Regions from separate parts of the Kitasatospora sp. NPDC002551 genome, predicted to be linked through region 1. Evidence: riboswitches for the same ligand, from Rfam matches in the RefSeq annotation. Region 1 holds a riboswitch; each other region holds the start of a gene.

Region 1 (7,697 bases):
GTGCGCCCGGGCATCGCGTACGAGCAGGACCTGCTGGACGGCATCGACCGGCCGCGCGGCGCACCCGGCGACCGGCGCCAGGGCGCCCGGCCCTGACTCCGCGCCGGGAGGCGCGCAGCCCCTCCTAGCGGGCGGCTAGCGCCCGGACCTCGGCCAGCCAGAGGCGGGTGAACTCGGCCAGGCCGAGGCCCAGCCGCTCCCGCAGCAGTCCGTCCAGCCAGGCCGGGCGGTCCGCGCCCGGGGCCGCCGCGCCGACCGCCCGGTAGAGGTCCACCAGCCGCTGCGGCCCGTACCGGCGGGCGATCAGGTCGCAGGCCAGCCAGGCCTGCTCGTAGACCTGGGCGAGCCCCTCCCCGGCGGCGGTGAAGGCGGCGTCCTCGGGCAGTGCCGTGGGCAGCCGCCCGTCGGCGACGTCCCGGGCCAGCTCCGGGGCGATCCGGTGGGCGGCGCGGCCCGAGTCGCGGTAGCCGGTCCAGTCGGCGGCGCCCTCGGAGAGCCAGAGCGGCGTCCAGGCGCGGGTGTCCGCCCGGGTCGCCACGTGCACCGCCTCGTGGGTGACCACCACCTGCCGGCCGAAGTCGCTCAGGCCCGCGTAGGTCTCCGGGTTGACCAGAATCCGGTCGGCCGGGGCGTTCAGCGGCGCGCCGGGCGCCGCCACGGTGACAGCGGCCATCCCGGACCAGCCGGGCCGCTCGTCCGCCAGCAGCCGGGTGAACTGTTCCCCGGTGGCGGGCAGTTCCAGCAGCAGCCGGCCGGCCCAGGCGGTGCCCCAGAGGGCCTCGACGGCGGACACCGCCCGGTCGCCGACGGCGGCGAGTCCGGCGGGGGCGCCCCCGCCGGCCCCGGCGTCCACCCCGAGCACCAGGCAGCGCGCTCCGGCGCCGGCCCGGACGGTGCCGAGGTCCCACAGCGGCGGCGGTCCGCCCGCGCCCTCCTCGCGTTCGACCCGCCAGCCGGCGGCGGAGCGGGCCAGCGCCAGCCGGCGCGGGTGGACGACCGGCTGCCGGTCGTACCCGCTCACCACGACGGTCAGCTCGGCGGTGGCGGCGCACCGCCCGGCCGCGTCCACCGGGCCGAGCAGCAGGTTCCGGTAGCCGGCCCGCAGCGGCAGCGCGGGCGGCCCGGCGGTCAGCGCCCGGGCCCGCTCGTCGAGCAGCGCCAGGACGCCGACGTGCTCGTCCGAGGCCGCGGCGGCGGGCCGCGCCGGGGCGGCCCCGGGCAGCGACAGCTGGGCCAGTCCGCCGGCCGCGAGCAGCAGGGCGGTGCGCCGGGACGGCCCGCGGCCGGCGGCGGTGTCCAGGCGGCTCAGAGCCGGATCACCCCCGAGACCGGCATCGCGGTGACGCTCTCGTAGCGGACCTTGGCACCCGGGTAGGGGGCGTGCACGATCACCCCGCCGCCGGCGTACATCCCGACGTGGTGCATGTCCCGGTAGAAGATCACCAGGTCCCCCGGCCGCGCTTCGGAGAGGCCGACCCGCTGCCCGGCGCGCGCCTGGGCCTGCGAGGTGCGCGGCAGGGTCACTCCCGCCTGCCGCCAGCTCCAGTACATCAGACCGGAGCAGTCGAACGCCTTGGGCCCGGTGGATCCGTACACGTAGGGCGAGCCGATCATCCGCACCGCGGCGGCCAGCGCGGCGGCGCCGCGTTCGGAGGCCGGCGGGGTGCTGCCGAGGTCCAGCCGGTCGGTGCCGCGGGTGGCGCGCTGCTCCGCCTCCCGGGCGTCCTGGGCGGCGAGCCGGGCGCGCTCGGCGGCGCCGAGGCTGTTGAGCAGCCGCTGCGCCTTGGCGAGCCGCTGCTGGACCTCCTGCTTGCTCTCGGCCAGCGCCCTGCGGATCTCCTCCAGCTCGGCGAGCTTGGCGGTGGTCTCGGCCCGGCGCTGGTCGAGCACCCGCTGACGGCCCAGCAGCTCGTGCAGGGTCTCATTCTGCCGCACGGCGGCCTGGTCCAGGGTGCGGGCCCGGGTGAGGTAGCCCTCGGGGTCGGTGGAGAGCATCAGCTGGACGGTCTGCGCCATCCCGCCGCCGCGGTACTCGGCGCCGGCCACGGTGGCGAGGTCGCCGCGCAGCCGGTTCAGCTCGTCCTGGGCGAGGGCGACCTGCTGCTGCAGCGTGCCGGTCTCGCGCTGGAGCCTCTGCTGGGCCTCCTGGGCGGCGTTGAACCGCTCGGAGGCCTGCTCGGCCTCGTCGTAGAGCTGCTCCACCTGCGCCTTGACGTCCTTGCGGTCGGCCGGGGCGTCCGGCGAGCCGGGCGCGGCCCGGGCGCTGCCTGCGGCCGCCACACCCAGCGCGGTGGTCGCCGCCGCGGTGAGCACCAGCGCCCGGGCGAACGCGTGCGCACCTGACAGCGGGGAACGGCGGTGCACGGCCATGCGACGTCGGCTCCGATCCTGGGCCCGGCCCGCCGCCGCACCGGAGCGGGCGGCTGTCGAAGCGGGCGTCCGGTGGCAGACGTTAGCGAGTCAGGGCAACCGATTCCAAACCCCTCCGAACCCGAATATTCGGACACTGATCGGACATCAGATCGGTTCGCGGACCGAGCGTCCCGGCGGGGCCGGGAAAAGCCGCAGGCCCGGCCTCCCTCGGGGGAGACCGGGCCTGACGGGGCGTTCCGACCGTCGGTCAGAGGCGCACGATGGTGTTGACCGGCATGTTGGACGCCGACTCGTAGCGGACCGACGCGCCCGGCTTCGGGGCGTGGATGACCTGGCCACCGCCCACGTAGATGCCCACGTGGTGGCGGTCGCCGTAGAAGATCACCAGGTCGCCGGGCTGGGCCTTGGAGATGTCCGAACCGATCTGGGTGCCGGCGGTGGCCTGCGCCTGCGAGGTGCGCGGCAGCGACACACCCGCCTGGGCGTACGCCCAGCCGGTGAGGCCCGAGCAGTCGAAGGAGTTGGGGCCGGTGGCGCCGTAGACGTACGGGGCGCCGAGCTTGCTCTCGGCGGCCGCGATCGCGGCGGCACCGCGCGAGCTGTTGGCGGCCGGCGCGGCCGGCGCGGCCGGCTTGGACGCCGCGGCGGCCGGGGCCGAGGCCGGGGCCGAGGAGGGCGCGGACTGCGCGCTCAGGTTGCTGCGGTTGGTGTCGCGGGAGGCGCGCTCGGCGTCGGCCTTCTCCTTGGCGGCCTTGGCGGCCTCGGCCTTGGCGGCGTCCGCCTTCGCCTTGGCCTCGGCGGCGGCCTTCTCCTCGGCGGCGCGGATGGCCTGGCGCTCCTGCTCGGTGAGCGTGTTGAGCAGGTCCTGGGCCTTCTGCAGCTTGCCCTGGACCTCCTCCTTGGAGGTCTTCAGCTGCTGGGTGGTGGACTCCAGCTCGGCGAGCTTGGTCTGGGTCTCGGTGCGGTCCTGGTCGAGCCTGCGCTGCTGCTCCTGGAGCTCCTTCAGCGCGCCGGACTGGGTCGAACCGGCCTGGTTCAGGGCGTCGGCCTGGTTGAGGAAGTTGTCCGGGCTGGCGGAGAGCATCAGCTGGACGGTCTGCGATATGCCGCCGGTGCGGTACTGCTCACCGGCGATCTCGGCGAGGCCGCCCTGCGCCTCGATCACCACGGCCTGCTGACGGGCCACCTTGTCCTGCAGCTCGGCGACCTGCTTCTGCAGCTCCTGCTGCTTGGCCTGGGCCCCGTTGTACTTCTCGGTGGCGACCTCGGCCTGCTCGTTGAGCTGGTCGACCTGCTCCTTGACCTGGTCCTTGGTCGGCGCAGGGTCGGCGTGGGCGCCGGACTGCGCGGACAGGGCAACGGCAGCGGCGGCGACACCGGTCAGGATCGAGACACGGGCGCGGCCGGCGGGCTTGGGACGACGATGGGACGCCACGAAGGCGGACTCCTTCTTCCTCATCCGCCTACCGGGTGAGCTGACGGGTTCGGGCGGAAGCGTGCCCTACGACGCCTCACCCGCCGCTCGCGCGGCCGGCCTGGCGCCGATTCACCCCGGAGGAACGTGGTTCCCCGGCTCCGTTCCACAGCGGACCCCGGACTGCGGGGCCCTCGTTCGGACGGGCTACCCGAAGCCCCGTCCCGCTGCTTCGCGAACTCGGCGGCGAACCCCGCCGCCACCCAGGCTGGGTGATCGACTGTGCGTGGTTCGAGGCACGACCCTAGTAACAGATCCGTGATCCGTTCAAATCCTTGTCAGAAAAAAGCCGGAAGAATGCCCAAGTTCCCTTGTGAATATGACCGAATGTGATCACACCCCCACGGCGGGCTGATCATTGTCCGTCAGATGGTCGAAAGCGCGCTCGAAACGCCGACGCCACCTCCGACCGGAGGTGGCGCTGATCACAGGAGCCCCAGCGGGCCCCTCGGGCGTGTCGTGGCGACCCGTCAGACCCGGCGGATCGTGTTGATCTTCATGGCGTCGGCCTTCATCACCTTCACCACGTCACCGGTGCGCGGCGCGTGGACCACCATGCCGTTGCCGATGTACATGCCGACGTGGCTGCGGTCGTCCCGGTAGATGACCAGGTCGCCCGGCTGGGCCTCGGACAGGGACGGCACCCGGGTGCCGTAGTTGCCCTGCGCCTGCGAGGTGCGCGGCAGCGAGACGCCGGCCTTGCCGTACGCCCAGACCATCAGACCGGAGCAGTCGAAGGTGCTCGGGCCGACGTCGCCCCAGCCGTAGGGCGAGCCCTGCTTGCTCATCGCGAGGGCGACCGCGGAGCCCGCCTTGCCGCTCGCCTGCGGCAGGCTGCCCAGGTCGGTGCGCTCGGAACCGCGGGAGGCGCGGTCGGCCTGCTGCTGCGCCGCCTTCAGGGCCGCGCGGTCCGCGGCGCTCAGCGAGTTCAGCAGCTCCTGGGCCTCCCGGAGCTTCTTGTTGACCTCGGCCTTGGTCTGGTTGAGGTCCTTGGTGGTGCTGTCCAGCGAGGCCAGCACGGCGGCCGCCTCGGCCTTCTGCTGGTCGAGCCGGCGCTGCTGCTCCTGCAGGCCCTTGAGCGCCTCGGCCTGGCTGGAGCTGGCCTGCTGCACGCTGGAGGCCTTGTCCAGGTAGCCGGACGGGTCGGAGGTGAGCATCAGCTGGACGGACGGGTCGATGCCGCCGGTGCGGTACTGCTCGCCCGCCACCTCGGCCAGACCGGCCTGCAGCTGGGTCATCTGGTCCTGGCCGCGGGCCACCTGGTCCTGGAGCTGGTCCGCCTGCTTGCGCAGCTGGTCGGCCCGCTCCTTGGCGCCGTTGTACTTCTCGGTGGCCTGCTCGGCCTCCTCCTGCAACTGGTCGATCTGCGCCTTGACGTCGTCCTTCTTCGGCGACGGGCTGGGCGCGGCGTGGGCGGCGACCTGCGCGGAGAGAGCGACCGCGGTCGCAGCGGCAGCGGTGAGCACGGAGACCCGCGCGCGGCTCGGCTGCTTGGGACGGCGGTGGGAGGCCAAGGGACCGGCTCCTTCTTCCAATGGCCTCACCCGAACGGGTGAGAATCCGGAAAATAGGTTTGACGCCAGACCCTAGTGAAGATCCACGTTTCGCGCCACTCCCCCGTTCGCGTGAACGCGAACCGCCCCTCTGACTTCACCGAATTCGCACAACATCGCAATCGGGCCGCTGACCAGCCGTCATACCGACCGGCTCACACCCCGGAAGGGTTACGGGCGGGCCAGCCGGTTGAGCAGCAGCACCGACGCGACGGGGCGCGCGCCGGCCTTCCGCACGCCCTCCGCGACCTCCCGGTCGGTGGAGACCACCACCACCGGGCGCCCCTGCGGCTCGGCCCGGACCAGCCGGCGGATCAGCTCGTCCGCCGTCTCCCCGGTCCGGCTGAACCGCACCCGCACGCCGCGCGGAGGCGCCATGATCACCGGTACGTCCAGGTCCTGACCGTCGAACACACAGGTGACTTCCGCCTGGGTGCGCTGCGCCAGCATCGCCAGCCCGCCCAGCAGCCGGATCCGCTGCTGCTCCAGCGGCAGCGTCGGATAGCCGGTCTTGGTCACGTTGTAGCCGTCCACCACCAGATGGACCTGCGGGATCGCCAGCAGCTGGTCCAGCAGCGCCGGATCGTCCTCGGCCAGGCCCCGGCGCGCCACGTCGTGCGGCGAGGCCGAGCCCGGCACCACGGCCTCCACCAGGTCCGCCGGGCGGATCTGGGACACCGGCAGCGCCAGCTCCCGCTGCAGCCCCTGCGCCGACTGCAGCACGGTGTCCAGCAGCAGCCGCAGCCGCATGTCCTCGACGCTGCGCCCCTCGCGGGCCGAGCGGCGGCCCTGCTCGGCGGCGTTCTCCAGCTCCGTGACCCGGTGCCGGAGCCGGCGCGCCTCGCTCTCCGCCGCGCTCCGCTCGGCCGCCGCCTGCGCCCGGGCCGCCTCCAGTTCGGCGGCCAGCTTGCGGGCCTGCGCCTGCGCGCGGCGGGTGTCGCTCTCCAGCGACCGCAGTCTGCGGCGCAGCGAGTCCGCCTCCCGGCGGACCTCCTCCGACTCGGTCCGCTGGCGCTCCAGGTCCGCCCGCGCCGCGGAGCGCACCTCGGCCAGCTCGCCCTGCAGCTTCTCGACCAGCCGGGCCGCCTCGGCCGCCGCGCCCTCGGCGCCCGCCCGCTCGGCCTCCTCGCCGGCCTCCGCCACCAGCCGGCTCCACCCGGCGGAGCGCACCAGATAGGCGGCGGCCGCCACGTCCATCGGGTCGGCGGCGCCCGGCACGGTGCCCGACTCCAGCGCCCTGACCAGGTCCGGCTGGCCCAGCCGCAGCCGCTCCGCTATCCGCGAGCGGAAGGCCGGCTCCGCCTCCAGGGCGGCCGCCAGCGCGGTCGCCGCGTACTTGGCCCGGCGGGCGGGGGTGAACTTGGCGTACTGACGCAGCGACTGGGGCAGTTCCGCGAGCGGCAGCCCGCCGAGCGCGTCGGAGGCGAGCCCCACCACGCGCCGGCGCACGCCCTCGGGCAGCGGCCGGTCCAGCGTCTCGGCGCCGCCCGCCGCGCCGTTCCCGGCGTCCCTGGTGCCCCCGGCGTCCCGGACCGAACCGTCGACGGCTGCCGCCGGATCGTCACCGCCGCCGGACTCCTCGCCCGCGGCCGCCTCGGCCGGGGCGCCGGTGCCGGAGGGGGCGGCCCCTGCCGCGTCCGGCGCCTGCGCGTCCACAGCGGGCTGCCGCCCCTGCGGCCCGGCGGGCTCCTTCGCTGCGTCCACCACGTCCTCGGCTCCGATCCTGGTCCAGCGGGGTACGGCCCCGGCCGCCACCCCCGTCACACTCCGTGCGTTCTCTCTGTATTGTCCCGTGCGGCGGTCGGCCACGCCCTGCACCGCCCGCCGCACGGTTCAGGCGGTCAGGCCTGCCCCGGGGCCCCGGCGTCGTCGGCCGCGCCCGGGCGGGCGACCAGCTCGACCTGGTCGACCGCGTTGCACCAGCGGCAGCGCACGGACTCGACCGTCTCGCTGAGCACCTGGGTCTCCTCGATCTTCGACTCGCCGGCCAGGTCGAAGTGGAGGAACTCGGTGACCCGGGCGGTCCGGGTCACGTCGAAGCGGGTCAGATTGCCGCAGAGCGTGCAGCGCCAGCGCGTCTCGGCGGTCAGGGCGGGGACGGTCATCGGGGGTCCTCTCGGGTGGTCCCGGAACGGGCTCAGGCGCTCCCCCCGGAGCCCCGGCGTCGGCGGCGGGAGGCGGGATTGCCCGCCCCAAGCCTATTGCCTGGGGCAACCTTCGCGGTCACCGGCCGACCGGCCCCGGCGGTAGCCCACCTGCCGTAACCGCGCGCGGTGCCCGCTCGGCGACGGGGGATG
Region 2 (7,697 bases), on a different contig from region 1:
GTCAGGCCGGCTCGCCGCAGCACCCCCACCCGGCCGGACCGCAGCACTCCGAGGAGCCCAGCAGATGCCACGCCAGGACGCCGCCGTGAGCCCGGGCACCCCACCGCCCGGCCGTCCGGCGGCCGCCCCGTCCGCCCCCGGCCCGGCATCCGCCCCGGAACCCGCCGCCGCCGACCCCGCGCGGCCCGCCGCCCCGGTGGCCGTCTGCGTGGGCGAGTCGATGGCCGTGCTCCTCCCGGACCGGCCCGGGCCGCTGGAGTCCGTGGAGAGCTTCCGCCTCTCGGTCGGCGGCGCGGAGTCCAACGTGGCCGGTGCGCTGACCGCCCTGGGGGTGCCGAGCGCCTGGATCAGCCGGGTGGGCGACGACGGCTTCGGCCGCCGCCTGCTCGGCGAACTGACCGCCCGCGGGGTGGACGTCTCCGCGGTCGCCGTCGACCCGCACCGCCCGACCGGCCTGTACCTCAAGGAGGTCGGCGGCGCCACCGGCGAGCGCCACGACCTCGGCCCGGGCCGCAGCCGGCTGCACTACCACCGACGGGGCTCGGCCGCCGCCGCCCTCTCCCCCGCCCTGCTGACCGACCCGGCCGCCGCCCGGCTGCTGGCCGGGGCCCGGCTGCTGCACCTGTCCGGCATCACCGCCGCCCTCTCCGACGACTGCCTCGCCCTGCTCCGCGCCCTGCTCGCCGACCGCCGCCCCGGCCGACTGGTCAGCTTCGACCTCAACTGGCGCCCCGCGCTCTGGCGCGAGCGCGACCCCTCGGTGCTGCCGCCGCTGCTGGACGCCGCCGACCTGCTGCTGCTCGGCGCCGACGAGGCGGAGACCGCCTTCGGCACCGGCGATCCGCACGCGCTGCGCCGGCGTTTCCCCTCCCCCGCCACCCTGGTGGTCAAGGACGCCGCCCGGCTGGTCACCGCGGTCGAGCGGGACGGCAGCGCCGTCACCGAACCGGCGCTGGCCGTCGAGGTGGTCGAGGCGACCGGGGCGGGGGACGCCTTCGCCGCCGGCTACCTGGCCGGCACCGTCCGCGGCCTCGACCAGCGGCGCCGGCTGCGGCTGGGCCACCTGAGCGCGGCCTGCGCCCTGACCGCCCACGGCGACCAGGCCGAGCTGCCCCCGGCCGAGGTGGTCGCGGCCCTGCTCGACGCCGCGCCCGAGGACTGGGCGGCCACCCGGGTGTCGGCGGATGGCATCGTGTCCCCTGTCCTGTCCGCACCGGCCACCGCCCCGGCCCTTGGAGCACCATGAGCCAGACCGTCACCCGCGCCCTGCGCATCCTCGCCGAGCTCGGCGAGGGCGAGCGTTCCCTGGACCAGCTGGCCGAGGTGCTCGGCGTGCACAAGACGACCGTGCTGCGACTGCTCCAGTCCCTCGAAGAGGAACGATTCGTCTACCGGGACGCCGGCTACCGCTACCACCTGGGCGCGGGCCTGTTCGCCCTCTCCGGCCTGGCCCTGGAACAGCGCGGGGTGCGCCGGATCGCCGCCCCGCACCTGGCCGAGCTGAACGCCGCCACCGGCCAGACCGTGCACCTGGCCGCGTACGAGGGCGGCGAGGTGGTCTACATCGACAAGTACGACTCCCGCCACCCGGTGCGGATGTACTCGCGGATCGGCCTGCGCGCCGCGCTGCACAGCGCCGCCGTCTCCAAGGTGCTGCTCGCCGACCTGCCCGCGCCGGAGCGCCGCCGGGTGGTGGCCGGCATCGACTTCGTGCCGCACACCCCGCGCACCCTGGCCACACCCGAGGCGCTGCTCGCGGAGCTGGAGAAGGTCGCCGCCCAGGGCTGGGCGCAGGACCACGCCGAGCACGAGGCGTTCATCAACTGCGTGGCCGCGCCGATCCGGGACGCCAGCGGCCGGGTGGTCGCCGCCGCCTCGATCTCCGTGCCCGACGTCGTCCTCCCGTACGAGCAGGTGCTGGAGCTGCTGCCGCAGTTGCTCGCCACCACCCGGGCGGTCTCCGCCGACTGCGGCCAGCTCCCGCACCACCCCTGACCCCGCCCCGGACCGTCCCCCCGATCCCCGACCGCACCCCACCGAGGAAGCGAACCGCATGAGCGACAAGACCGAGATCCGCACCGACGGCGCCCCCGCCCCGGCCTGGATGTTCTCCCAGGGCGTCCGCAAGGGCCCGATCCTGCAGGTCTCCGGCCAGGGCCCGCAGGACCCGGCCACCGGCGAGTACCTGTACCACGGCGACGTGAAGGCGCAGACCCGCCGGACGCTGGAGAACGTCAAGGCGATCGTCGAGGCGGGCGGCGCCACCATCGAGGACGTGGTGATGTTCCGCGTGTACCTCACCAAGCGCGCCGACTTCCCGCTGATGAACGAGGTCTACGCCGAGTTCATCGACGAGAACATCGAGCCCGGCGGCGTGAAGCCCTGCCGCACCACGATCTTCGTCGAGCTGCCGCAGGAGCCGATGCTGGTGGAGATCGACGCCCAGGCCGTCATCGGCTGACCCCCGCGACGAGCGCGCCAGGGCCCGGACCTCGTGTCCGGGCCCTGGCGCGTCATCCGCCCCCGGCGGCGCCTTGCCCTCCCCTCCCCCGACTCATTAGGTTAGGCTCACCTAACTATCAGGCAGGCAGCCCGCCGGAGGTCCCGCACCCATGAGCCCGCACCCCCTCGACGCCGAGACTTCCCCGACCGGCGAGACCGGCGAGACCGCCGGGATTCCCGGGCCGGCCGACACCGCCGAGGTCCCCGAGCCGAGCGCCGCCGAGCGGATCGCCGGCCTGCTCACCGCCGCCTCCTCGGTGGTCCTCCGCGCCTGCGGCGAGCACCATGAACTCTCCACCCCCGTCTCGGTGCACGGCTCCCGGCTGCGGCTGCGCGCCCCGCTCGACGCCCCGCTCACCGTCGCCATCGCCCGCGAGCAGGACGGCCTCGCCGTCGTGCTCGACCTCACCGACATCGCCCCGGTCGCCGTGCGCGACCGGGTCCGCGGCCGCCTCACCCTGGCCGGCCGGCTGCACCTGGCCCACCTCGCCGACGACGGCCTGAGCGTCCACCTCCGCCTGGACGTCGCCCACGCCGTGCTCTCCACCCCGTACGGCACCAGCGCGATCACCGGCGCCGACCTCGCGGCCGCCGGCCCCGACCCGCTGGCCCGCTACGAGGCCGGCCTGCTCACCCACCTGGCCGACGACCACCCGGACGCGCTCGCCGTGCTCACCCGCCTGCTCGACCCGGCGCTGCTCGCCGGACTCCCCGCCGTGCGCCCGCTCGCCCTCGACCGGTACGGCCTGGTGCTCCGCCTGGACCACCCGCACGGCCACCGCGACGTCCGCCTGGTCTTCCCCGAACCGGCCCGCGACGCCGACGACTTCGGCCACCGGGTGCACCAGCTGCTGACCGCCGCCGAACAGGCGCTGCCGGCCCGCCGGCCGTGACGCGGCGTCCGCCGGCGCGTCGTCATATCCCCACCGGCGCGGCCTCGTCGGAGCGCTCCACCGCGTCCTCCAGGACGATCCGCCCCATCCGGGCGTACCGCTCCGGCCGGCGGGCGCGCATCCACAGCGCCAGCCCGATCCCGCCCAGGAAGGTCCCGATCACCAGGTACGGGATCAGCCGGAAGAGCGGCGTACCGGCGGCCGCTCCGGCGGCGGCGTCCTTGTGGATCACCAACAGGGCCACCACCCCCGCCATCGCCACCCCGCCGGCCAGCGGCGCGACCAGCGTCCGGAACCAGTGCCCGGTCCCCGGGTGCCGGCCCTGCACGTGGAAATAGCCGACCACCGCGAAGGAACAGAGCGTCTGCACGATCAGGATCGCCATCGTCCCGAGCAGCGCCATCAGCGTGTACAGGTGCACGTACGGATCCAGCCCGGCCGCCAGGAATCCGGCCACCAGCGCCACCGCGATCAGCGACTGCACCACCGAGGCGACGTGCGGCGAGCCGTACCTGGGATGGGTGCGCCCGAGTGCCGGGTGGATGAACCCCTCGCGCCCGATCGCGTACAGGTACCGGGCCGCGCACTGGTGGAAGGCCATCGCGCAGGCGAAGGAGCCGCTCACCACCAGCCACTGGAACACCGTGACCGCCCAGCCGCCGAGGTGCTCGCCGAGCGGGTCGAAGAACAGGCTGGTGCCGTCCTTGCCCGGCACCAGGCCCTGGGCGACCTCCACCGCGTGCCGCACGCCGTTGCCGGAGACGATCATCCAGGAGACGAGGACGTAGAACAGCCCGACCCCGACCACCGAGATCAGCGTCGCCCTCGGCACCACCCGCTTCGGGTCGCGGGACTCCTCGCCGTACATCGCGGTGGACTCGAAGCCCACCCAGGAGCAGAACGCGAAGAACAGCCCCAGCCCGGCGCCCGCCGACCCGGCCCCGTCCACGCCGCGGAAGGCGTTCAGCGGATCGACCGCCCGCCCGACGATCCCGTCCGGCCCGCCGCCGGTGAGCAGCACGGCCAGCGAGACGGCGCCCAGCACGGCGACCTCCAGCACCAGCGCCACCCCGAGCACCCGCGCGGTCAGGTGCAGGTCGAACCAGGCCATCACCCCGATCACCAGCAGCCCGAGCGCCGCGTACCAGCCCCAGGGCGGCTCCACCCCCAGCTGCGCGGCGACCAGCCCGCGCAGCGCGTACGCGAAGAAGCCGATCACCGCCGCCTCGAAGACGATGTAGGCGAGCACCGCCAGCAGACCCGACGCCATCCCGACGACCCGGCCGAGCCCGTGCGAGATGTAGCCGTAGAACGCCCCGGCCGAGGTGAGATGGCGGGCCATCGCCACGTAGCCGATCGAGAAGACGGTGAGCACCAGGGTCGCGAAGACGTACGCGGCGGGCGCGCCGGCGCCGTTGCCCTGGCCGATGACGATCGGGAGGTTGCCGGTCATCGCGGTGATCGGCGCCGCCGTGGCGACCGCCATGAACACCACGCCCGGCAGGCCGACCGAGTCCGCCTTCAGCCGGTCCACCTCCGGGCGCGACTCCGCCTGCCCGCTCTGGTCGGCCATCCGGCCCCCTTCACCCGCCGTGGCTGTGCCGCCCGCCGGACCGGTCGGACGATGACTGCCCGACAGCATCGGGGCGCGGCGGGCGAGCCCGCAACGAGAGGTGACCCGCCGTCACCCTCACAGGGTTGACGCGCCGTTCGAAGCCCCGGTCGTCCCGTTCGACCGGAAACGGCGACGGCCGGCCCGGCCCGCGAGAGGTCTCGCGAACCGGGCCGGCCGGACGGGCGTGTCCCGCGCCCGTCGGTCCACTGGAGGTGCGGCGATCACCCGGTCGAGCGGTCACCCGACATGACCATTCCGGAGGAGTCGTTTCGCCCCGCACCCAGCGGTGGCTGGTGCGATCCGGCCCGAGGGTCAGATCGAGACGCCGTGCGCCCGCAGGTAGGCGATCGGGTCGATGTCCGAGCCGTACTCCGAGCCGGTGCGGACCTCGAAGTGCAGGTGCGGGCCGGTCACGTTGCCGGTCGCGCCGGAGAGGCCGATCTGCTGGCCGACGGTGACGGTCTGGCCGACCTTGACGCCGATCGAGGACAGGTGCGCGTACTGGGCGTACTTGCCGTCGGCGAGCTTGATCTCGACCTCGTTGCCGTAGGCGCCGCCGTTGCCGGCCTTCACCACGGTGCCGGCCGCGATGGCGCGCAGCGGGGTCCCGGTCGAGGCGACGAAGTCGGCGCCGGTGTGGTGACCGGAGGCCCACATCGAGCCGGCCACGCCGTAGGCGGTGCCGAGCTTCGGGTTGGCCAGCGGGGCGACGAAGCCGGAGGTGGCGGCGACGACCGGGGTCGCCACCGGGGCGGCGACGGTCTGGGGCTGGACGGCGGGCTTGACGGCCGGGGCGGCAGGCTTGACGGCCGGGGCGGCCGGCTTGGCGGCGGTGGTGGCGGGGGCGGCCGGCTTCGGGGCGGCCGGCTTCACCGCGTCCTGCGAGACCTTCGGCTTGGCGGCGGGCGCGGCCGGCTTGGCGGCCGGGGCGGCCTTGGCGCCGAGCGCGAGCTGCTGGCCCGGGAAGATGAGGTTCGGGTTGGCGCCGATGACCGAGCGGTTGTGCTCGTACAGCGCCTGCCAGCCGCCGTCCACGTTCTTCGCGGCGGCGATCTTCGAGAGGGTGTCCCCACCGACGACCTTGTAGCTGTCCGCGACCGGGGCGGCGGCCGGGGCGGCCGGGGCGGCGGGAGCGGCCGGAGCGGTCTTCGCGGCCGGAGCGGTCTTCGCGGCCGGGGCGGCCGGGACCTCGTGGGCCTGGGCGGTGACGGTGGTCACCAGCGGGAGGGCGAAGGCGGCACCGGTGACGGCGGTGGCGATGCCGATCCGGGCGGCGCGGGGCAGGGCGATACGACGAGCCTGTGCGGGCATGGAAAATGTCCTCTCCGACGCCTGCGAGGTGAGCTGTCGGGTTCGGGCTGGAGTTGCCCGGCCGCGTGAAAGGCGGCTTCACCCCAAGCCGGTCCGCGAAGAATTCGGGTCCGGCGACTTACCTGTGGGTCCCCCGCTCCTGCCGTACAGAGTTCGTTGCGTACCACCGGGCAGCGGCAGGACTAGGCGTTCCACCCGGTGGCCACCCGGGCTGACGCCGGGCGGTCGCTGAACTAAAACTCATCCGTTCGGGTGAAGCAATGTCGATCTCCACGACCCGGGACCAAAGTCCGCACCCCCGTGACACTCCGCCGAAAAGGCATGCACAGTACGCACACAATCCATTCACAGTGCGCAGGTGATCCACGACCCTGCGCCGACATCGGAGTCGGTACGCACACGATCACTCACGCAGCGGAGATCCCCCGACACACCCCCGGTGACCCTTGTCACGTCGGCCCCGCGGGACGGACCATGGGCCGTGGCCACCTCCGAGGCCGGCACCCTGCGGTTGAGCACCGCGCGGGGTCGCTGGGTACTTCTGGCGACGGTGCTCGGCTCCAGCATGGCGATGCTCGACGGAACCGTCGTGAACGTCGCGCTGCCCCGGATCGGCGCCGATCTCGGCGCCCAGCTCGACGCCCTGCAATGGACGCTCAACGCCTATCTGCTCACCCTGGCGGGCCTGATCCTGCTCGGCGGAGCGCTCGGCGACCGGTACGGCCGGCGCCGGGTCTTCCTGCTCGGCGTGGTCTGGTTCGCCGCCGCCTCCGCGGCCTGCGCCGCCGCGCCCACCATCGAGGTGCTGATCCTGGCGCGTGCCGTGCAGGGCATCGGCGGGGCGCTGCTCACCCCCGGCTCGCTGGCGATGCTCCAGGCGGTCTTCCACCCGGAGGACCGCTCGGCGGCCGTCGGCCTCTGGTCGGGGTTCGGCGGGGTCTCGGCGGCGGTCGGCCCGTTCCTCGGCGGCTGGCTGGTGGACGGGCCCGGCTGGCGCTGGATCTTCCTGCTGAACCTGCCGCTGGCGGCGCTGGTGGTGGTGGTCTCCGCCCGGCACGTGCCGGAGAGCCGGGACGAGTCCGCGACCGGCCGCTTCGACGTGCTCGGCGCGGTGCTGGCCGCCCTGGCGCTGGGCACGGTCACCTATGCGCTGACCGCCGCCGGGAACGGCCTGTCCGCCGTGGTCTGGGTCACCGGCGTGGCGGGCCTGCTGCTGGGCGCCGCCTTCATCACCGTCGAGCGCCGCACCCCGGAGCCGATGCTGCCGCTCGGCCTCTTCTCCTCACGGCTGTTCACCGCCGTGAACCTGGTCACCCTCGCCGTCTACGCGGCGTTCAGCGGCGTCTTCTTCCTGCTGGTCGTCCAGTTGCAGATCG
Region 3 (7,697 bases), on a different contig from region 1:
CGCCGACGGCGGCGCCGTCAACGGCCTGCTCTCCGCCCTGCACCTGCCCGAGCCGGGCTGGCTGGACGACCCGACCGCGCAGAAGGCCGCCGCCGTCCTGGTCAACACCTGGGTCGGCGTGCCGTTCATGATGATCTCGCTGCTCGGCGGCCTCCAGTCGATCCCCGCCGAGCTGTACGAGGCCGCCGAGATGGACGGCGCCACCGCCTGGCAGCGCTTCCGCCACGTCACCCTGCCCGGCCTGCGCACCGTCTCCTCGACCGTCGTGCTGCTCGGCATCATCTGGACGTTCAACCAGTTCGCCGTCATCTTCCTGCTGTTCGGCAACGGCGCCCCCGACGCCCAGCTGCTGGTCACCTGGGCCTACCGGCTCGGCTTCGGCCAGCAGCCCCGGGACTACGCGCAGTCCGCCGCCTACGGCGTCATCCTGCTCTCCATCCTGATCGTCTTCACCGCCTTCTACCGCCGCTGGCTCGCCCGCAACGAGCGGGCGAACGGCTGACCCCGGCGAACCCAGCGACCACGAAGGAGGCACTTCGATGAGCACCACCACCGACCGACCCACCCCCCTCACCGCCCGGCCCGCGGCCCCCGCCGCCCGGCCGGCCAAGGTCCGCCCCCGCGGCGAGTCCGGCCCGCTCGCCAGGACCCTGATGCACGGCGCGCTGACCCTGGCCAGCCTGATCGCGCTCTTCCCGGTGGCGTGGATCCTCTACGTCTCGTTCGGCCCGGACAAGACCGACTACCTGCACCCCGGCGAGATCCTCGGCAAGCTGACGCTGTCCAACTACTCGACGGTGCTGTTCGACACCGACTTCTTCAAGTGGTTCGGCAACGCCTTCCTGGTCTCCGGCGTCACCACCGTGTTCGGCGTGCTGATCGCCGCCTCCACCGGCTACGCCGTCTCCCGGATGCGCTTCCCCGGCCACAAGCCGCTCATGTGGTCGCTGCTGGTCACCCAGATGTTCCCGATCGCCGTGCTGATCGTGCCGATGTACACGATCCTGTCCAAGCTCGACCTGCTGGACAGCTACCTCGGCCTGATCCTGGTCTACTCGACCACCACCGTGCCGTACTGCGCCTGGCTGCTGAAGGGCTACTTCGACACCATCCCGGTGGAGATCGACGAGGCCGGCCGGGTCGACGGGCTCACCCCGTTCGGCACCTTCTGGCGCCTGGTGCTGCCGCTCGCCCGCCCGGGCCTGGCGGTCGCCGCCTTCTACTCCTTCCTCACCGCCTGGGCCGAGGTCGCCTTCGCCTCCACCTTCATGCTCAGCTCCGACAAGTACACCCTGGCCGTCGGCCTGCAGACCTTCGTCAGCGAGCACGACGCCCAGTGGAACCTGATGGCCGCGACCGCCGTGCTGATCGCCATCCCCTCCTCGGTCCTCTTCTACCTGGTGCAGCGCCACCTGGTGACCGGCCTGACCGCCGGCGCCTCGAAGTCCTGAACGACGTCACCCCTCGACGTCCCGACCGCTCCGCCCCCACTTCCCAAGGGATACCGTCCATGACCCAGAACCTGGCCGACACCTCCCGGCCCGCCGCCGACGCCACCGCTCACGAGGCCGGTGCCGCCGCGGACAGAGGCTGGTGGCGGGACGCGGTCATCTACCAGGTGTACCCGCGCAGCTTCGCCGACTCCAACGGCGACGGCATGGGCGACCTGCCCGGCATCCGCAGCCGCCTGCCCTACCTGCGCGACCTCGGCGTGGACGCCGTCTGGCTCTCGCCGTTCTACGCCTCCCCGCAGGCCGACGCCGGCTACGACGTCGCCGACTACCGCGCCGTGGACCCGGTGTTCGGCACCCTGCTGGACGCCGACGCGCTGATCCGCGACGCCCACCAGCTGGGCCTGCGGATCATCGTGGACCTCGTCCCCAACCACTCCTCCGACCAGCACGAGTGGTTCAAGCGCGCCCTGCGCGAGGGCCCCGGCTCCCCGCTGCGCGAGCGCTACCACTTCCGCCCCGGCAAGGGCGAGAACGGCGAACTGCCGCCCAACGACTGGGAGTCCATCTTCGGCGGCCCGGCCTGGACCCGCACCGAGGACCCGGACGGCACCCCCGGCGACTGGTACCTGCACCTGTTCGCCCCGGAGCAGCCCGACTTCAACTGGGAGAACCCGGCCGTCGCCGACGAGTTCCGCTCCATCCTGCGCTTCTGGCTGGACATGGGCGTCGACGGCTTCCGCATCGACGTCGCCCACGGCCTGGTCAAGGCCCCCGGCCTGCCCGACCTCGGCGGCGCCGACCAGCTCAAGCTGCTCGGCAACGACGTCATGCCCTTCTTCGACCAGGACGGCGTGCACGAGATCTACCGCAGCTGGCGCGGGATCCTCGACGAGTACCCGGGGCAGCGGATCGGCGTCGCCGAGGCCTGGACCCCGACCGTCCAGCGCACCGCCAACTACGTGCGCCCCGACGAGCTGCACCAGGCCTTCAACTTCCAGTACCTCGGCACCTCCTGGGACGCCGCCGAGCTGCGCGCGGTGATCGACCTCTCGCTCGACTCGATGCGCCCGGTCGACGCCCCCACCACCTGGGTGCTCTCCAACCACGACGTCACCCGGCACGCCACCCGGTTCGCCAACCCGCCGGGCCTGGGCACCCAGATCCGCACCGCCGGCGACCGCGAACTCGGCCTGCGCCGGGCCCGCGCCGCCACCCTGCTGATGCTCGCGCTGCCCGGCTCCGCCTACGTCTACCAGGGCGAGGAACTCGGCCTGCCGGACGTCACCGACCTGCCCGACGAGGTCCGCCAGGACCCGTCGTTCTTCCGTCAGGCCGGCCAGGACGGCTACCGCGACGGCTGCCGCGTCCCGATCCCGTGGTCCGGCACCGAGGCCCCCTACGGCTTCGGCCCGAGCGCCGGCGGACCGTCCTGGCTGCCGCAGCCCGCCGAGTGGGCCGGCCTCAGTGTCGAGGCGCAGACCGGCGATCCGACCTCCACCCTGGAGCTGTACCGCTCGGCGCTGGCCGTCCGCAAGGCGCGGCCCGACCTCGGCGCCGGCACGGACGTCCAGTGGCTGGAGGGCCCCGAGGGCACCCTGGCGTTCCGCCGCGGCTCCTTCGTCTGCACCGTCAACACCACCGGCGCCCCGGTCCGGATACCGGCCCCCGGCCGACTGCTGCTCACCTCCGCCGGCGCCGACCCGGTGGTGGCGGACGGCGAGGCGGTGCTCGCCGCGGACAGCACCGACTGGTGGGAGGTCTGACGTGGTTGCAATAGGCTCTGGGATCGTGACTACGGCGCGACTCTCAGACATCGCGGCGCAGGCGGGGGTCAGCGAAGCCACCGTCTCCCGCGTGCTCAACGGCAAGGCCAACGTCTCGGCCGCCACCCGGCAGACCGTGCTGGCGGCCCTGGACGTGCTCGGCTACGAGCGGCCGACCCGGCTGCGCCGGCGCAGCGCGGGCCTGATCGGGCTGATCACGCCGGAGCTGAGCAACCCGATCTTCCCGGCGCTGGCCCAGGTGATCGAGCAGGTGCTGAGCCGGCACGGCTACACGCCGGTGCTCTGCACCCAGACGCCGGGCGGCTCCACCGAGGACGAACTGGTGGAGATGCTGGTCGACCGGGGCGTGGCGGGCATCGTCTTCGTCTCCGGCCTGCACGCGGACTCCACCGCCGACCACGACCGCTACGCCCGGCTGGCCGGGCGCGGGGTGCCGTTCGTGCTGATCAACGGCTACAGCGAGCGGATCGACGCGCCGTTCATCTCGCCGGACGACCGGGCCGCGATGTGGATGGCCGTCCAGCACCTCGCCGAACTCGGCCACGAGCGGATCGGCCTGGCGGTCGGCCAGCAGCGGTACGTGCCGGTGCTGCGCAAGATCGAGGGCTTCACCGCGGCCATGCGGGAGGTGCTCGGGCGCAGCCGGGAGGAGGCCGAGGCACTCGTCCACCACACGCTGTTCAGCGTGGAGGGCGGGCACGCGGCGGCCGGGGCGCTGCTCGACAAGGGCTGCACGGCGATCGTCTGCGGCAGCGACATGATGGCGCTCGGCGCGATACGGGCGGTCCGGCAGCGGGGCCTGGCGGTGCCGCAGGACATCTCGGTGGTCGGATTCGACGACTCGCCGCTGATCGCCTTCACCGAGCCGCCGCTGACCACCGTGCGCCAGCCGGTGGAGGCGATGGCCACCGCGGCGGTGGACGCGCTGCTGGAGGAGGTCGGCGGCAACGCCGCGCAGCGCGGGGAGTTCATGTTCCAGCCGGAGCTGGTGATGCGCGGCTCGACCGGCGCCCGCGCGCGCTGAGCAGCCGTGTACTGAGCGGCCCGTGCGCCGATCAGGGTGCCGAAGGGGCCCGGGAGCGGATGTGCTCCCGGGCCCCTTCGGCGTTGCGGCCGCTCAGCCCTCCTGGGCGACCGGGCGGTCCTGGGTGACCCGGTGGCCGTCGGCGGCGTCGCCGGTGCGGGTCTCGGTGCGCCGGCCCCGCTCCAGGTAGTCGCGGAGGATCAGTTCGACGGCGTCCTGCGGGTTCCTGGTGCCGGACAGCATCATCGCGTCGATCGCGAGGTTGGCGTCGAGCGTGACGGTGACCTGGGCCATGGTGACTCCTCCTCGGGTGCAGGGCAGCAGCATGCCCGGTGCGGCCCCGGTTTGACCATGGCCGCTCTTCGCGCGCCCGCGTCCGGGCATGCCGCGGCCCCCGGGGAGGAGCGACCGGACTCTCCCCGGGGGCCGCGGCGTGACGGGATCAGACCCGGCCGGCGAAGTCCGGCGCCCAGTTGGCGACGGTCTGCGTCCGCACGCCCGAGCTCGGGTTGGCGGCCTCGACGTACTTGCCGTCGCCGATGTACAGCGCGACGTGGTAGACGCCGGAGTCCTTGCCGTTGTTGGACCAGAACAGCAGGTCGCCCGGCTTGAGGGCGTCCAGCGAGACGTGGGTGGACGCGGCGGCCTGGTCGGCGGCGACGCGCGGGACGGAGATGCCCGCGGCGCGCAGCGCGGCCTGGGTCAGGCCGGAGCAGTCCCAGCCGCCGTTGCCGGTGCCGCCGTAGACGTAGGCCTGGCCGACCTTCGACTGGGCGAAGGCGACGGCGGCGGCCATGCTGCCGGTGGCCGTCGGGGCCGGCGCCGGGGTCTCGGCCTGCGCGGCGGGCTTGTTCGCCGGCTTGGTGGCCGGGGTCTGGGCCTGGGTCTGGGTCTGCGCGGACGGAGCCCGGGTGTCGCCCTGGGCGCGGTTGAACCAGTCGAAGCCCTGGCCCTGGGCACGGTCGCCCAGGCTCAGCCGCTGGCCCGGGTAGATGGCGTGCGGGCCGTCGGTCAGGGTGGCGCGGTTGAGCTCGTACAGGCGCTGCCAGCCGCCCTGGACGTGCTGCTCGTCGGCGATGGTGGACAGCCAGTCGCCGGCGGCCACGGTGTAGGCCTCGGAGGCCTGCTGGCCGCTCTGCTGACGCCACTGCCGGTCGCTCTGGCGCTGCTCGGCGGCGGGGGCGGTGCCGGGCGCGGTGGTGGCGGCCTGCGGCTGCGCGGCGGGCTTGCCCGCCGGCTTGGCGGCCGGGGCCTGCGCGGCGGGGGTCTGCGCGGCCGGGGCCTGGGTGGCCGGCTTGGCGGCGGCGGAGGTGTCCACCGCGGCCGGGGTGCCGCCCTTGGTCAGACCGGCCTTGACCGAGCAGACCGGCCAGGCGCCGGGGCCCTGCACGGCCAGGACCTTCTCGGCGATCGCGATCTGCTGGTCCTTGGTGGCGAGGTCGGCGCGCGCGGCGTACGCGGTGCCGCCGAACCCGGACCAGGTGGAGTTGGTGAACTGGAGGCCACCGTAGAAGCCGTTGCCGGTGTTGATGCTCCAGTTGCCGCCGCTCTCGCACTGGGCCACCTTGTCCCAGGTGGCGACGGAGGCGGCCGAGGCGGTGCCGGCGGTCAGGCCGGGGACGGTGAGGCCGATGCCCGCGACGCCGAGGGCGGCGATCGCGCGACGGGTACGGCCGGACAGTCGGGTGCCGTTGGTGGGCAGCATGAAGACGTGGTCCTCTCCCACGCCTGCGAGGTGAGCTGTCGGATTCGGGCCGGAGTTGCCCGGCCGCGCTGTGGACGCGGCTTCACCCCTAGCCCGGGGCCGGTCCGAGGACCGGTCCTGGGCGAACTACCTGTGGTTCCCCCGCTCCTGCCGTGGTGCATTGCGCTGCCAGCGCGCCCGACGGCAGGACTCGGCGTCGCGGACGTGCTGGGTCCGTGTGGCCACGAACGGGGAGCACGTTAAGCAGAGGCGCGTTCAAACCGCAAACATGTGTGACGCTCGTCACGGTTTGCGAAATCCGTGCTGAGCGGCTGTCCTTCATGATCAGAAATGACCGGTTTTCCGCAACGCCGGTCGTGGCCAACGCAACTGCCTATGCTTCAGAGCGTCGGCGGCGCGCCGGCACCGCCGCAGCCGTCCGGAGAGAGGGCTACGCACCGATGGGCATCGACGAGGAGCCGAACACCCCCCGTCCGGCCGCCCGGCCACGCGGAGCGCATCGCCGGGCAAAGCACCGCAGAGCGGACATCCCGACCGAACCGTCCCGAACTCACTTGACCCGCCGGGCACTACTGCGCTGGCTGGCCGTCGGCACCGCCTTCGCGGCGATCAGCGGCGAGGAGATCCTGCGCCGCTCGCTGACCGGAGAGACCCGGTTGGTCACCCCGGCCGCGGTCATCGGGACCACCCCGACCGAGGCCGCCGGCCCGATGGGCTCCGACGGCGGCCACGGCGCCGCCCCGCCGGACGGCACCGGCCCCCCGGGTACCGGCGCCCCCGAGCAGCCCGCCCCCGCGCCCACCGTCGACCAGGGCGGCCGCCGCTGGTCCGACCGGGCCGGCTGGGGCGGCAGCCCGCCGGGACCGCGCAGCGCGGTGCGGATCACCGACCGGGTCCTGCTCGACACCGACGCCGAGGTCGGCTCCCTGCTGGTCGAGCCGGGCGGCGCGCTCACCTTCGCCGCCGACCGCACCGTCACCCTCGCCGCCGCCGGCAACGTCGAGGTCCGCGGCGCCCTGGCCCTCGCCCCCGACGGCGGCCACGTCCACACCCTGCGCTTCCCCGGCGTCGACGAGAAGCGGTTCCAGGGCGACGGCATGAAGGTGGTCGACACCGACGTCGGCCTCTGGGTCACCGGCGCCGGCTACCTGCGGCTGGACGGCGCCGCCAAGACCGCCTGGGTCCGCGCCGACCGCGAGCTCGGGGCCGGCGACACGGTCGTCAACCTCACCTCCCCGCCGGCCGGCTGGCTGCCCGGCGACGAACTCGCCGTCACCCCGACCGGCCCGCCCGACCAGGAGGGTTTCGCCGCCGGCTACGACCTCGTCACCATCCGGTCCGTCAGCGGAACCACCGTCACCCTGGACGCCCCGCTGCGGTACGCCCACCCCCGGGTCGCCGCCGGAGGGGGCGTCACCGTCGGCGCCGAGGTGCTCAACCTGACCCGCAGCGTCCGGGTCGAGGGCACCGCCTGGGGCCGCACCCACGTCCACCTCACCAGCTCCCGCCGGGCCGACGTGCGGCACGCCGCGCTGCGCTGGGTCGGCCCGCGCGCCGACACCAGGGAGACCTGGAAGGGACCGGACGGCACCGCCCCGGTCACCGCGCCGGTGCTCGGCCGGTACGGACTGCACTTCCACCGGCTCGGCGACGCCACCCGCGGCACCGTCGTCGAGGGCGTGGTGGTCCGCGACGCCGGCAGCCACGCGTACGTCCCGCACGCCAGCCAC
Region 4 (7,697 bases), on a different contig from region 1:
GCGGGCGCTCGGTGGCGTACGCGTGGTACGCCCGCAGGACGGCGGCGACCGCGGCGTCCCCGCTGCGGCCGAGCGCCGCCTCGGCGAGCCGGTCGGCCAGCTCCTCGGTCACCCGGACGGCCACCAGCCGGCGCAGCTCGGCCAGGCCGCCGCTGACGTGCTTGTACAGCGAGGGGGTGGCGACCCCGGCGCGGGCGGCCACGGCGGCCAGGGTGAGGGCCTCGGGGCCCTGCTCGTCGATGAGGGCGAGGGCGTGGCCGACGACCTGCTCGGGGGTCAGTCCGACTCGGGGCATGCGGTTCTCCTGGCTGGGTGCGGTGCGGTGCGGGACGGGATCGGGCGGGTCGGGACGGCGGGACGGGCGCGGGGCGGGGGCGGCGGCGCTCAGGCCAGGCCGGCGAGGAAGGACAGCAGGGCGTCGGCCGTGGCCCGCGGGTGGTCGGCCATCGGGTAGTGTCCCGCCCCCTCGATCATCACCTTGCGCGCGTTCAGCGCGGCGGCCTGCCGGTCGGCGACCAGCTCCGGCTTCCCGAAGTCGGGATCCTTCGAGCCCATCACGACCAGCGCCGGGCAGCGCACGGCGGCGGTCCAGCCGGTGGGCGCCGAGTCGCCGCGCACGTAGCCGCGGGTGGCGGTCCTGCGGCCGGGGGTGCGCATCGCGGCGACCAGCGCGGCCACGTACTCCTCGTGGTCGGCCGGCTTGGGGCCCGGGTAGGCCATCCTGCGGTGGTAGAGGCCCCAGAACGCGGGCGAGCGCACCAGCAGCGCGCCCATCGCGCCGACCGCCAGGCGCTGCAGGGCGCCCGCCGGCACGTTCTCGACGAAGGCGTCGATCAGGACGATCCCGGCGACCCGCTCGGGGGCGTCCCCGGCGGCCCTGACGACGCTGGCGCCGGTGTAGGAGCTGCCCGCCAGCACGGCCCGCTCGATGCCCAGGTGGTCCAGCAGGGCGAGGACGTCACCGGCGATCGCGGCGGGGGAGTAGTCGTCCCAGAGGATCGAGGACTCGCCGAAGCCGCGCAGGTCCATGGTGATCACCCGGCGGCCGGCGGCGGCCAGCAGCGGGCGCAGGTGCCGGTACGCGGCCCGGCTGTCGAGCATCCCGGGGAGCAGGACGACCGGGGCGCCCTCGCCGCGCCCGGTGTCGTCGAAGGCGATCCGGCCGCCGGGCAGGTCGAGGTGGCGGGTGACGGGAGCGGTGGTGCCGTTCATGGGGAGCCTCCTGGGGCGGGACCGTCGGCGGAGCGCCGATAGCCATAAAGCTAAGGCTAATAGCCTTAGCCGTCAAGCTATCGGCGCGTCCGGCACGACCGGCCCGCCCGCGGGGCGGCTCAGACGCCCTCGACCTTGAACGGGTCGTGCTCGGTCAGCAGCTTGTCCAGCCGCGCCTGGTCGACCCGGGTCACCAGCTCGGTGGTCTCCTGCCGGTCCCGGACCACCTTGGACAGGGTGAACGTGGAGGTGATCGTGTAGAGCAGGCCGAGGGCGAGGAACGCCCGGGTCCAGGGCTCCACCGGGAGGAAGGCGATCCCGATGCCGAGGGCGGCGGCGGAGAGGGTGAAGGACAGCACGGCCTGGATGTAGTACGCGGCCGTGGTGCGGGACTGCATCGGTGTGCTCATGGGCGCCAGGATGGCCGCGCCGCGCCCGCCCGCACATGAGTAGGCGTACTCAAGTGAGGGGCCGTTCGTTGACGTCCCGACACGTTCGGTAGTGTCAGTTGTCATCAAACGTCCCAAATCGCCCACCGGGCAGCGTGGTGCCCGATCCGTATCCCGCCGTCACCAACGGATGGCTTGGAATCGGGGGGCTCTCGGATTAACGTTTGATAACGCAGCGCGGTCCGCAACGCCGTACCCAGACGGCACCGTGCGCCGTCGCCTAATCCCGCCGGCCGGCCTCCGGGCAGGCCAGGGAGCCGGGGAACCACGTTCCTTGGGGTGAATCGGCCGGGTCAGGCCCCGTCCAGGCCCAGCCGTAGGAGACCTTCCTGCTCCGAACCCGTCAGCTAACCCGGTAGGCGCGAAGGAAGGAAAGGAGCGCGCCTCCGTGGCGTCGACGCACACCCCGGCACATCCGTCCGGCTCCTCCACCGGCACCCGGCTGCTCGACCACCCGGGCCCGTACACCGGGCACGGCCCGTTCGGCGGCCCCGCCGACGAGACCGCCCCGCCGGCCGACCCGACCAGCCGGCACCGGATGCCCCGCCAGACCCGCGGCACCGCCCCGCTGCTCGGCGTCACCGCCGTCGCCGCCACACTGGGCGCCACCGGCTTCGCCTCCGCCACCCCGGCCGCCGCGCCGGCGGTCGAGGCGCCCGACGAACAGCCGGTCGCGCTCTCCGCCGACCCCGGCCTCGCCCTCGCCGCCCGCATCCAGCTGCAGGCCGACAGCCAGCGCACCGCGGCCGAGGAGAACGCCCGCGTCCAGGCCGCCCAGGAGGCCGAGGCCAAGCGGGCCGCCCAGATCGCCCAGCAGGAGCAGGCCAGGCGCGCCGCCGAGGAGGCCGAGAAGGCCAAGCTCGCCGCCATCAAGCTGCCGGTGAAGGACTACCGGCTCTCCGCCCACTACGGGCAGAGCGCCCGCTACTGGGCCCACCTGCACACCGGCCTCGACTTCGCCGCCGACCAGGGCGAACCCGTCTACGCGGTCGGCCAGGGCACCATCACCTCGGCCGGCTGGGCCGGCGCCTACGGCTACCGGATCGTCGAGACCCTGCCCGACGGCACCGAGATCTGGTACTGCCACCTCTCCTCGATCATCAAGGGCTCCGGCAAGGTCGTCCCCGGCCAGCAGATCGGCAAGGTCGGCGCCACCGGCAACGTCACCGGCGCCCACCTGCACGTCGAGGTCCGCCCCGGCGGCGGCGCCCCCGTCGACCCGGAGAGCTGGTTCGAGCAGCACGGCGTCACCCCCTGACGCCTCCCGTCGGACACTGTGAGGGCTCCGCCCCGCCGGATCGCGTCCGGCGGGGCGGAGTTCTTCCAAGGGGGGATCAGCAGGTGACGGGCGCGGTGACGGTCGCGGTCGCCCCGTAGCCCCACGTGGTGGTCACGAGGGTGGCCGTCACGGTGGAGCCGCACGGCGCGGTGGCCGCGAGGTAGCCGAACCCGCGCCCGCCGGGCGGGAGTATGCCGGTCCCGCTGTCGGTGCCGAGCGACGCGCCGCCGACGACGCCGAGGGTCAGGCTGTACGAGGCGTCCTGCGCCGTCCAGCCGGGGGTCGGCGTCGTGTAGCCGCCGGCCGTCACGCCGGCGCCGTCGACCGTGACGCAGACGCGGTTCTGGAGGACACCGGCGAAGCCGTTGGCGCAGGTGCTCGTCGCGGCGGCCGCGGTGGTCGCCGTCGTGCCCGTGGTCTGCGCGGTGGCCTGGGCGGCGCCCGCGACACCGAGCGAGGACAGCGCGGTGGCGGCCGCCAGGATGGCGGAGAAACGATTCATCAGAATTCTCTCCTTCGAGAACGGGCAAAGGGAACCGTGGAGCGCATGTGATATGTCACGCTTCACATGGCCAAGCGATTCCACCGCGTGCGATCCATCAATCGCGGCCGGCCCCGAATCCCTTGAGGAGTGCCGGAATCGACCGCCCGGTGGCTCGAATCCACGGTCCCGCCGGACCGGCGCTATTCCGCCCCGTCCTCCTCGAACCCCTCCGCCGGTTCCAGGCCCGCCAGGTAGGCGTCGATCTCCTCCTGGCCCGGCTCCGGCGCCAGCTCCGGGAACTCCTCCACCAGCAGCCGAGGCAGCCCCGGCACCGTCCACGCGCCGGCCAGCTCCAGCGCCACCCGGACCGCGGCCTCCTCGAACGCCGTGAAGTCCCCGGCCAGCTCGTCCGGCATCGGCCGGCCCAGCGCCGTCAGCTCCGCCAGGTTCCGGTAGCTGCGCCGCATCAGCCCCTGCTCCAGCAGCCGGCGCGCGCCGTCGGTGGCCATCCCCACCGCCAGCGGCCGGGTCCCGGCACCCCAGCCCCCGTCGTCCACCGGGTCCAGCACGCCGTCCGCCTCCAGCGCCGTGAAGGCCGCCGACCGCTCCTCCTGCGACCGCTCCCGGAACCCCTCCAGCCAGGCCCGCACCGCCGCCTCGTCGCCGGTGTCCACCCCGGCCGCGCGCAGCAGCAGCGTGTACAGCCGGGGCCAGGTCACCAGGTCCGCCCGGCGCAGCAGCCCGGCCGCCACCTCGCCCTGCCACTCGGCCTCGGCGTGCAGCCGCTCCTGCCGCTTGGCGTTCAGCCGCTTCGCCGCCCGCTGGTGGTCGACCAGCAGCCGCACCGCCGCGCCGTACGCCAGCGGGTCCTGCCCCGGCTCCGGCTGGACGTACAGGTGGAGCTGCTCGTACAGCAGGTGCTCCACCGCGGCGGAGGTCAGTTCGGGCCAGCCGTCGCGCATCCTGCCGCCGCCCAGCTCCAGCAGCGCCAGCACCGCCCGCAGCGGGGCGCCGGCGACCGGCTCGCGGCCCTGCGCCTCCGCCCAGGCGAGCAGTTCGGCGGCCTTGGTGCGCGGGGCGAGCCGCAGGTCTTCGTCTTCCATAACCACGAACCGTAACCGCTGGTCGGCGGTAGGGTCGGGAGCCATGGTCCCCGTCCGACTCACCGGCCCCCGGCTGGCCATCCGCGAGTTCCACCACACCCCCGAGGACGTCGACGCGCTGCACGCGGTGTTCGGCGATCCGCGGGCCACCCGCTACCTCCCCTTCGCCCCGCGCGACCACGAGTCCTGCGCCGACCAGGTCGCCCAGTTCGTGGAGGAGGCGCAGAAGGAGAACCGCGAGGTCTACCGGCTGGCCGTCACCCGGCTCGCCGACGCCGACGACCCGGCCCGCGCCGTCCCGATCGGCAACGCCGCGCTCGGCCTCGTCCCCCACCACGCCGCCCACCTCGGCTACGCCCTGCGCCCCGACGTCTGGGGCCTCGGCTACGCGGGCGAGGTCGTCGCCCTGCTGCGCGACCTCGCCTTCGGCCCGCTCGGCCTGCACCGGCTGGAAGCCCGGGTGGACGTCGACAACGCCGCCTCGGTCCGGGTGCTGACCCGGGCCGGCTTCCGGCTGGAGGGCCGGGTCCGGCACGACTACCGGCGCCACGACGGCTGGCGCGACGCCTACCAGTACGCGCTCCTGGCCGAGGACGTCCCGGCCGGCGGGAGCGCCGTCGCGGGGGGATAACCCCACCCCCGGTTCGCCGGGGAGCAGGATGTCCGGGCGGCGCGCGCCCTGAGAGGCTGGCGGAGTCAGCAGGACAGACCCCACGAGCCCGAACCGCGACCGACCCGAGGGACCGAGATCCGGCCATGAGCACCCACACCATGCAGCGCGACGAGTACGACGAGTACGACGCGTACGACGGCCGCGAGGGCGGCGAGCGCCACGCCGTCGCCCGCCGCATCGAGGAGCCGCCGTACGCCTGGCGGGCCCCGTTCACCGGGTACTTCTACCGCGAGGTCGGCTACGCGCTGACCGGACTGCCGGTGGCGGTCGCCGGCTTCACCGTCGCCGTCGCGCTGTTCTGCCTCGGCCTCGGCACCTTCGTCACCGTGCTCGGCCTGCCGGTGCTGGCGGCGCTGACCTCCGCCGCGCGCGGCTTCGGCGGGCTGGAGCGCGCCCGGGTGCGCGGCATGCTCGCCCTGGACGTGCCCGCCCCGGCGCCGGTGCGCGCGGTGCGGCCGGGCGCCTGGGGCGCGATCACCGCCCGCCTGGCGGACGCGGCCGGCTGGAAGGCCGTGCTGTACCAGGTGGTGATGTTCCCGTGGGCGATCCTCAGCACGGTGCTGTCGCTGGTCTTCCTCTGCGTCGGCTGGACGCTCGCGCTCTACCCCGTCTACCACTGGGTGTTCCCGCGCTACGTGGACTGGCCGGGCTACCGGATCTTCGACTTCACCGGCAGCGACGGCGTGCGGCACGTCTACTACGTCGAGTCGCCGCTGCAGATCGCCGGCGTCTGCCTGGTCGGGCTGCTGTTCGTCTTCCTGACGCCGCAGCTGGTGCGCGGACTGACCAACGTCAACCGGCTCGCCGCCCGCGGTCTGCTCGGCCGCTGACCTCAGGCCCCCTCCCGGTCCCGTCCCCCGTCCCCCGTTCCCGTCCCGCTCTCCGGCCCCCGCCCGCTGTCCCCGGGTGCGGGGCCGCGCGGCCCGTGGTCGGATGGCCGGGATGGCCGACCGCACCGCCCCCGCCCCGGTCCCGCCCCTGGTGACCTCCCGTTCGCTGGACGAGTACTGCGGCCTGTTCGGCCTCACCCGGGCCGGGATCGCCGCCCTGCCGGGCCCGCTGCTCGACTGCCCCGGCGGCGCCGCCGCGCTGGTGGCCGAGGCCCGTCCGCTCGGCTGCCGGGTCGTCGCCGCCGACCCGGTGTACGCCCGGCCGGCCGACGAGATCGCCGCCCGCGCGCTGGCCGCCCGGGCCGCGATGGCCGCGGCGATGGTGGACCGCCCCGACCTCTACCCGGCCCGCCGGTACCGCCGGCCCGAGCACTATCTGCGCGGCTGGGACCGGGCCCACCGGCTCTTCGCGGCCGACCGCGCCGCCCACCCCGGGCAGTACGTCGCCGCCGCGCTGCCCCGGCTCCCCTTCGCGGACGGCGTCTTCGCCCTCACCCTGAGCGGCTACCTGCTCTTCGCCTACCCCGAGCTGTTCGGGCCGCAGCGGCAGCTGGCCGCGCTGGCCGAACTCGTCCGGGTCACCGCCCCGGACGGCGAGGTCCGGATCCACCCGCTGTACGACGGCGAGGGCCGCCGCACCACCCGCCTGGACGCCGTCCGCCGGGCGCTGGGCGAGCGCCGGATCGCCAGCGAGGTCCGGGTGCTGCCGCCCGCCGACCGGGACGGCCGCGCCCAGCGGGTACTCGTCCTGCACCGGGCGGACGCCCCCCGGTAATAGCCGAACCAGCCCTGTGCCCCTATACTCACCGGCCATGAGCGAGATGTTGATCAAGCCGGCCGAGGCCTCGGACGCCGACCGGCTCACCGCCCTGATCCAGGACTGTTCCGCCTACCACGGCCGCTACGCGCCGATGATCGCCGGATACCGGGTGACGCCCGAGTACCTCGCCCGGCACGAGGTCCACCTCGCCGTGCGCGCCGCCGACGACCACCTGCTCGGCTTCTACGCGCTGGTCACCGAGCCCGCCGATCTCGACCTGATGTTCGTCGCCGACGAGGCGCAGGGCCTGGGCGTCGGCCGCCGGCTGATCACCCACCTGCTCGACCGCGCCCGCGCCGTCGGCGTCACCGGCGGCATCAAGGTGGTCTCCCACCCGCCCGCCGAGGCCTTCTACCTGCGGATGGGCGCCGAGCGGGTCGGCACCTTCCCGGCCCGGCCGCCGATCGACTGGGACCGCCCCGAGCTGCGCTTCGCGCTCTGAGGGCGCGTCCTCACACCTCCGCCGCGGGTGCCGGCGCCGGCGCCGGTGCCGGTGCCGGGACCGTTCCGTCCGCCGCCGGCCCGCCCTGCTGCTGCGGCAGGAACACCGGCGCCTCCAGCCCCGAGAGGATCTTCTCCGCCAGCCAGCTCCGGTCCGAGCCGTACGGGATCCCGTCCGGCGCCATCAGCCGCCCCGCCACCGCGTCCCGCAGCCGCCGCGCCTCCTCGGCCGGCAGCCGGGACATCAGCCCGCGCGCCGCCAGCAGCGCGTGGTACTGCTCGAACCCGGAGCGCGGGTGCTCGATCGCCTCCAGCACGCTCGGCAGGTCGGCCAGCGCCGGATCGC

What was found. Region 1 has a riboswitch for cyclic di-AMP ahead of ABT093_RS22035 (C40 family peptidase). Riboswitches for the same ligand answer to the same signal wherever they lie in the genome.
Region 2: it holds a riboswitch for cyclic di-AMP, as region 1 does, so the genes downstream of both, ABT093_RS06980 (M23 family metallopeptidase) here and ABT093_RS22035 (C40 family peptidase) in region 1, are expected to answer to the same signal.
Region 3: it holds a riboswitch for cyclic di-AMP, as region 1 does, so the genes downstream of both, ABT093_RS36725 (transglycosylase family protein) here and ABT093_RS22035 (C40 family peptidase) in region 1, are expected to answer to the same signal.
Region 4: it holds a riboswitch for cyclic di-AMP, as region 1 does, so the genes downstream of both, ABT093_RS04020 (M23 family metallopeptidase) here and ABT093_RS22035 (C40 family peptidase) in region 1, are expected to answer to the same signal.

What each region holds. Positions count from the first base shown of each region.
Region 1 is NZ_JBEOWI010000026.1:34,751-42,447, forward strand. Features, by position in the region: gene ABT093_RS22020 (glycosyltransferase 87 family protein) at 1-96, shown strand, start outside; gene ABT093_RS22025 (hypothetical protein) at 125-1,069, opposite strand; gene ABT093_RS22030 (C40 family peptidase) at 1,306-2,370, opposite strand; gene ABT093_RS22035 (C40 family peptidase) at 2,621-3,808, opposite strand; cyclic di-AMP (ydaO/yuaA leader) riboswitch at 3,819-3,971, opposite strand; gene ABT093_RS22040 (C40 family peptidase) at 4,318-5,361, opposite strand; gene ABT093_RS22045 (NYN domain-containing protein) at 5,572-7,104, opposite strand; gene ABT093_RS22050 (hypothetical protein) at 7,242-7,505, opposite strand.
Region 2 is NZ_JBEOWI010000005.1:37,561-45,257, reverse strand. Features, by position in the region: gene ABT093_RS07005 (sugar kinase) at 65-1,246, shown strand; gene ABT093_RS07000 (IclR family transcriptional regulator) at 1,243-1,995, shown strand; gene ABT093_RS06995 (RidA family protein) at 2,054-2,461, shown strand; gene ABT093_RS06990 (DUF2470 domain-containing protein) at 2,613-3,395, shown strand; gene ABT093_RS06985 (APC family permease) at 3,418-4,968, opposite strand; gene ABT093_RS06980 (M23 family metallopeptidase) at 5,323-6,321, opposite strand; cyclic di-AMP (ydaO/yuaA leader) riboswitch at 6,325-6,492, opposite strand; gene ABT093_RS06975 (MFS transporter) at 6,803-7,697, shown strand, end outside.
Region 3 is NZ_JBEOWI010000076.1:16,117-23,813, reverse strand. Features, by position in the region: gene ABT093_RS36750 (carbohydrate ABC transporter permease) at 1-502, shown strand, start outside; gene ABT093_RS36745 (sugar ABC transporter permease) at 540-1,451, shown strand; gene ABT093_RS36740 (glycoside hydrolase family 13 protein) at 1,511-3,217, shown strand; gene ABT093_RS36735 (LacI family DNA-binding transcriptional regulator) at 3,243-4,262, shown strand; gene ABT093_RS36730 (hypothetical protein) at 4,356-4,556, opposite strand; gene ABT093_RS36725 (transglycosylase family protein) at 4,705-5,988, opposite strand; cyclic di-AMP (ydaO/yuaA leader) riboswitch at 5,975-6,135, opposite strand; gene ABT093_RS36720 (hypothetical protein) at 6,522-7,697, shown strand, end outside.
Region 4 is NZ_JBEOWI010000003.1:20,337-28,033, reverse strand. Features, by position in the region: gene ABT093_RS04035 (TetR/AcrR family transcriptional regulator) at 1-295, opposite strand, end outside; gene ABT093_RS04030 (alpha/beta fold hydrolase) at 385-1,212, opposite strand; gene ABT093_RS04025 (YiaA/YiaB family inner membrane protein) at 1,332-1,622, opposite strand; cyclic di-AMP (ydaO/yuaA leader) riboswitch at 1,869-2,037, shown strand; gene ABT093_RS04020 (M23 family metallopeptidase) at 2,050-2,919, shown strand; gene ABT093_RS04015 (hypothetical protein) at 2,996-3,442, opposite strand; gene ABT093_RS04010 (hypothetical protein) at 3,625-4,527, opposite strand; gene ABT093_RS04005 (GNAT family N-acetyltransferase) at 4,571-5,158, shown strand; gene ABT093_RS04000 (sensor domain-containing protein) at 5,284-6,030, shown strand; gene ABT093_RS03995 (class I SAM-dependent methyltransferase) at 6,143-6,865, shown strand; gene ABT093_RS03990 (GNAT family N-acetyltransferase) at 6,903-7,352, shown strand; gene ABT093_RS03985 (hypothetical protein) at 7,363-7,697, opposite strand, start outside.